One region of the Paenibacillus sp. Dod16 genome, then DNA from elsewhere that is predicted to be linked to it. Evidence: predicted binding sites of a transcription regulator. Region 1 holds the regulator's gene; the other holds the start of a gene.
What was found. The regulator CtsR, encoded in region 1, represses protease genes until heat stress. The targets are predictions, from matches to a motif close to ATGGTCAATAAAGGTCAAACA.
Positions count from the first base shown of each region.

Region 2: the regulator CtsR is predicted to act here: its motif matches at 1,246-1,266, upstream of clpP (ATP-dependent Clp endopeptidase proteolytic subunit ClpP).

Region 1 is NZ_JBNDYG010000031.1:8,179-11,349, reverse strand. It holds gene ACPV3A_RS21635 (protein arginine kinase) at 1-965, opposite strand, end outside; gene ACPV3A_RS21630 (UvrB/UvrC motif-containing protein) at 1,004-1,528, opposite strand; gene ACPV3A_RS21625 (CtsR family transcriptional regulator) at 1,553-2,014, opposite strand; gene ACPV3A_RS21620 (GntR family transcriptional regulator) at 2,371-3,087, opposite strand; gene ACPV3A_RS21615 (sugar kinase) at 3,095-3,171, opposite strand, start outside.
Region 2 is NZ_JBNDYG010000023.1:25,532-28,702, reverse strand. It holds gene ACPV3A_RS17275 (sugar-binding transcriptional regulator) at 1-844, opposite strand, end outside; tRNA gene ACPV3A_RS17270 (tRNA-Arg) at 1,105-1,179, shown strand; gene clpP (ATP-dependent Clp endopeptidase proteolytic subunit ClpP) at 1,342-1,938, shown strand; gene ACPV3A_RS17260 (PdaC/SigV domain-containing protein) at 2,546-3,171, opposite strand, start outside.

The sequences.
Region 1 (3,171 bases):
TGCGTCTTCACATTCAGTTCATTCATGACTGGGATTTCCGGACCTTCCAGGAGGCCGAGATCCACACCAAGCCGAACATCGGACAAACGCTGGGCCGCTTCCTTGGAATCCATCACCGCCGCATAGGACAGTATGCCATAGGAGCGCATAACCCGATCCGTAATCCGGAGCTTGGATTCACCCAAGAGCCGGGCTCTGGCATTCTTCTCATGCTCGATGATTTGCAGGGCGACGCTGTGCAGATTCTCAATGATCTCCGACTCGGTTTGACCGAGCGTAATCTGATTCGAGATTTGAAACAGGTTGCCTAAAGCTTCGCTGCCTTCGCCGTAAATCCCTCTTACAGTCAAGCCTACCTGCGATACAGCCGAGAGAATCCGGTTAATCTGCTGTGTCATAACCAGAGCGGGCAGATGCATCATGACCGATGCGCGAAGGCCGGTTCCAACATTGGTCGGACAGCTGGTAAGATAACCTCGCTTATCATCAAATGCATAATCGATCTCGGATTCAAAAACATCATCCAACGCCGTCGCACGTGCCCATGCTTCACGAACCTGAAATCCGGGATATAAGCACTGTATGCGCAGGTGATCCTCTTCATTGATCATAATGCTGACGGATTCATCTTCTGTAAGGATGACTGCACCGTTTCGGGATTCATTCGCCAGATTGGGACTGATCAGATGCTTCTCAACAAGAACCTTCTTATCCAGCTCATCAATCTCACTTAATTTAATTACATGTAAATCCCCGAAATCCTGCAAATCGTCCTTATTCTTCAGCACATTCGTCAGGCGCTCTAGCACTTCTCCTGACTGCTGATCCGTTGCCAGCAGCGGGAAAGGAAGATGCTGCAGATTGCGCGCCACCCTGACACGGGTGCTGATGACAATGTCGGAATCCTGACCGTTCCCGCGCATCCACTCGCTTAGCGCCGAATCGGTAAACCGGAGATTAGACATCACGCATTCCTCCTACTAAAGTGCAAAATCTTACAATCTTATCCCTGAGCCATATTTCGCTCCAGCTCACGGATTTGGTCCCGGATCTCGGCAGCCGTTTCAAACTCCTCCTGCACGATCCGAATTTGAAGCTCCTTCTTAAGCTCATCGATCTGGCGTTTGATCTGAATCCGGCCACCCGTACGCTTCGGCACTTTGCCGACATGGGATGTTCCCCCATGGACTCGCTTAAACAATGGATCCAATCGATCCGAGAAATATTTATAACACGAGCTGCAGCCGAACCGGCCAAGCTTGCTGAACTGGGAATACGTCATACCGCATTCTTCGCACTGCAGCGTCTGGGCCATTTTTGCGCCGGGGCTCTGGCCCTTGCCTGAAGGATCCAGATCCAGAAGACCTGACAGCAAACTGTGTATAGAAAAACCATTCGACGTGCCGGGGATCAATTCCCCTTTTTCGCGGGCACAGGTTTCACAAAAATGAAACTCCGTTTTCTCCCCGTTCACAATTTTGGTGAAATGAAGTGTCGCCGGCCGTTTACCGCATTCTTGGCATATCATAATCCGATGCCCCCTTACACAGACTCACTTACCTAATAAAGAAATAAGCATCGCCTTCATAATCCTTGCACGCAGCTCATCCCGATAAGGAAGCTTCACATTCAGGCACTCCCTTGAAATGGCGGCCCGCATCAGGCTGGCCTCCCGCTTCGTTAAAAAACGGGACTCCTCCAGCTGGTAAATCAATCCTTCAGCCACCGTCTGGTCAATCATGCTGCCAATGGTATGATGAAGATGCTGCTGGAGTGCAGTATGCTGGGGAAGCTCGATACGTTGGATGCGTATGTACCCGCCCCCGCCGCGCTTGCTCTCGACAAGAAAGCCCTTCTCCAGCGTGAACCGTGTACTGATCACGTAGTTAATCTGGGAAGGAACGCAAGAAAATTGCTCCGCCAGATCGTTGCGTTGAATTTCAACGGTACCCTCCGGACTTTCCTGCAGTATGCTCTTCAGGTATTGTTCGATAATATCAGAGATATTACGCATTGGTCTGTTCATCCTCCACTGTTTGAAACGTTAAGACGGATAGTGATCTTACACGTCCGCACAGAGCCTTGCTTATACGTTTTTAACCATAATCAAAACCAGCGAACCCTCTCGTTGACTTTGACTTTCTTTGACTTTGATCTCATTATAGCACATTTTTTCATTTTGCCAAGAGGTACTTCTCAATTTATCGCGCTTTGCCTTTATTCTTATTGTACCCAGTTCTTTGATCGCTTATAGCCTCTTCTTCAAGAACAATTCATACAAAGGGCAACAAAAAAGAAGCAGCCTCTCTACCGGTGAAAACCGGTTACAAGGCCACTTCTCCATATCATAATCCTATATCGTGTCAAGCTTTAAGCGTCATAACTGATCAAGTAGTGCTGCAGCTCCGTATTGTAATAACCGATGCTGTATTCAATGATGCTCCCAGTCCCGTCATAAGAGGTTCTGAGCCGCTTCAGTAACGGAGAGCCTACACTTACTTCAAGCAATGAGGCAGTCTCTTCATTTGCCACGGTTGCCAGGAAACGGTCGCGAAAATTCTCAAGCGTAATTTGACTTTCCTCGATGCGGTCATAGAGAGACGGTAGTTCGGTGGAACCGAACTCTTCACCCATATCCACTTGGGATGACACGTAGTGAGTGTAGTAAATAAAAGGACTCCCGTCCAGTAAATACAATCGTTCAATAAGCAGGCACCGCTCCCCGAATTTTAAGAACAGTTCGCTATCCGGCTCATTAAGCACCCATTCCGTCTTCAGGTGACGCTTCCGAATCTGGTGTCCTTCTTCGACCAGAATCTCGGTAAACAGCTTGCCTTTGGAAAGCTTGGAGAAGGAAGTATTCCGGGTCACAATCGTTCCTACCCCGCTCCGCTTCTCTACATATCCTTCCTGATACAACTCCTGGATCGCATTGCGGACCGTCATTTTGCTAACGTTAAATTCCTGCTCCAGCTGCGGCTCGGAAGGAATATGGGAGCCAAGTGGATATTCCCCATGCAGAATCCGATCTTTTATGATCTTCTTGATTTGCAAGTATAACGGACCGTTCTTCCGCGTGATCGACATGATTCTCCTACCTTTCCACGTCAGACATATGATGGCTCATTGCCTGAAGCACTTCGCGTTCGTTCGCCGTCGGCGTATCCCCTG
Region 2 (3,171 bases), on a different contig from region 1:
CATCTTCACTGAAGTAGTAGCCGAAGGATTCCGCAATCGCGCCATCTGCCTGCAAGTTCTGAATAGAGTTTTCATCCAGCTTGCGCCTTCTTGCCATCTCCATGGCATCTCCGATGCCGTGAATAATGACTCGGCAGCGCCTGATCACATCCACGATCTCCTGGATATGCTGATCCTGCACCAGTGACTGATAGGCATCCTCGCTTAGCAGATCCGGTACGTGAAGCAATCGGTACTCAGCCCCAACGCGCTTTGCCATCTTGGAAGCAATGGTGTTCGCTTGAATCTCCATGCTCTCCCCAAGACCGCCCCGCGCCGGCACAAACCAAGTGCTTGTCAGCGGTTCGCCGCCTGGCAAAGAGGACATCTGCTCGGCCACTTCGGCGAGCGTGGAGCCGCCGGTTACGGCAATCGTATCTCCATCTTGGACAAAGCTTAGCAGCGTTCTTGCTCCGGCCCGGCCAAGCTCACGTTTGACTTCCGGAGATGACTCGCTGTCACCGGGAATAATGACCACTTTACGAAGCCCGTAAGCCTGACGAATCTTCTCTTCCAGTTCAACCAGTCCGAACAACTCATTCATGACCGGCTCCAGCTCCTCCAGCAAGCATATCCCTGAGCTGCTGATGCGCATGCCAAGCGTTTCAATCTCGATCAGCCCCTGCGCTTTCAGAAGATCAGTCTCTGCTCTGAGAACACGCTCGGTCATCGAGAGTGATGAAGCCAATGTTCTTCGGCCAACAATTCCGGACAACTTGATCTGATGAAGGATGGTATACCTTCGTTTAAGAGTGTCCATCAGATCCGGCAGAAGCTGCTCTTGTATTTCTAATAGGTTACGCATGCATTCCACTCCTGCAAACTTCGTCTCGGCTCTCCTCTACCTGGTCGTAAAATGTCCCAGTTAAACTTTTTAAGTCCCACCTTTATTCTAACCAATAATTATGCCGGTTGCAAGTGTCCGAAAGTATATTTCTCTGCCCCGGGCATTCTTATACATTATGGCCAAGTACTGGCTCGTCTATATAATAGGAACAAAGTTTTGTCTGCTATTGTATTTTTTAAATAGATGCGGTATAATCAACTTCGTTGCTAATTTTTTTTGCGCCCGTGGTCCAATGGATATGACGTAGGCCTCCGGAGCCTGAGATCGAGGTTCGATTCCTCGCGGGCGCGCCATTATAACTTTTATTCTCTATACTGATTACCCTAAAGCGCCCATGACGGCTCTTTTTTTTACCCAATAGTTTGACTATCTTTGACTTTTTGATTTAAATTGTTTATCATGTGGGTAATACGGTAACAGTATTTATATGAGGTACTTAAGAGGAGGTTTTCCACGTGAGTTTTATACCTATGGTCGTTGAACAAAGCAACCGCGGTGAGCGGGCGTACGACATCTATTCCAGATTGCTGAAAGACCGCATTATCTTCCTCGGCTCCGACGTAAATGACGTGGTCGCCAATTCCATCATTGCCCAAATGCTGTTCTTGTCGGCTGAGGATCCTGAGAAGGATATTCATCTTTACATCAACAGTCCTGGCGGTTCCATTACCGCAGGTATGGCGATATTCGATACGATGCAGTTCATTAAGCCGGACGTTTCGACGATCTGTGTCGGCATGGCTGCTTCCATGGGCGCATTCCTGCTCAACGCTGGCGCTAAAGGCAAACGTTACGGTCTGCCTAACAGCGAGATCATGATTCACCAGCCGCTCGGCGGCGCACAAGGTCAAGCCACGGATATTGAGATCCGTGCTCGCCGCATCCTCAAAATGCGCGACAAGCTGAACCGCATCCTGTCCGATCGCACTGGCCAACCGTTGGAGCGCATTGAGAAGGATACTGATCGTGACTACTTCATGACGGCTGACGAAGCCAAAGAATACGGTCTGATTGATCAAGTATTAGAGAATACACCACCGCAAGGCTTATAAAAGAAATGAAGTAAAGGGCAGGCGCCGTTATCCGGTGCCTGCCCTTTCTTATCCTCCGAAGTGGAATTCTTAGAAAACTTTGATTTAGGGTAGTGAGAGTATCCCCTCCGGTCGCTGTTGAACTCGGGAAACTGGAATGAATATGGTTAACTGAGGTTTCCCGAGTTCAAAGGCGAACGCTATGCTCCTCCGAGGATACTCTCACTTTGGTACGACCTGACCTTATCTATAAAAACTTAAAGACTAGCTCAAGAGCATCCCCCTCCTAAAAGGCCTGCCTAAACTTGAGGGGAGGGAAAATAAAAGAAGACCCGTGCAGGGTGGCCATTTCAACGAACGACTTGCTTGCCACCGACCACGCGTGCACAGTGAGCAGAAGCAGTGTGCAAGATGTACAAGACATGCAAGTTATCATCCAGGCAAGCCTCTAGGTAAACGAAAAACCCCCTGACCGCAGGAAAGGAGAATACACTCTCCACGTTCCATGATCAAGGGATTTTCGTAACTCGTTCCAGTACAGTGTTACATCAGGACAACATCATGTTTCTAGACAAGCTATAGTATGAAAATAATTGATTGTAGTTACACAAACCGCTACCGTATACTCTTACTTCCACTCTTTCAGCTTCAGCTCAAACTCCGGAAATCCATAAGCATATGCGGTGTACTCATAAAGTTGGAAGTACAGCACCGCAGCATTATCCTTCACGTAGAAGTCCGCATCGGCAGGCACGCCTTCAAATCCGCCGAGGTAGCCCCCCTCTTTCTTCAGCTTGTTCAGCACAAGGTTGTTCAGCTTCTGTTTGTTCTTGCCCTGCATGTTGATGAAATCGCCCAGCTGCATTTGCTTGCCATCCTTCAAGGAGAACGTGAAGCTTTTACGGAAGGTCATGCCATGAGCGCCACCCGTGTAGGAATAATCGTATGCCGTGATGCTCAGGATATCATTCTGGTTATAATGGACCACGAAGTCCCCACTGAATTCGTAAGGGAAACTGGATTCCGATGGCGGGAATTCCTCAGCATTCCCCCCTTCGGCACTGGTGATTACGCCGGACGCATTTTCTTTCAGTACTTTATTGATCTCGGCTTGCGCCTCCGCATTTGCGAGTCCACTGATTACAGGATAGTTCACAACGGCATCCACGCCCTGTATCTTTTTCTTCAGCGTAGCCGATTTGATCGTAATTTCGTTCTGTTTCTTCTGCGTCATGCTGAGTGTTTTCAAGGAAG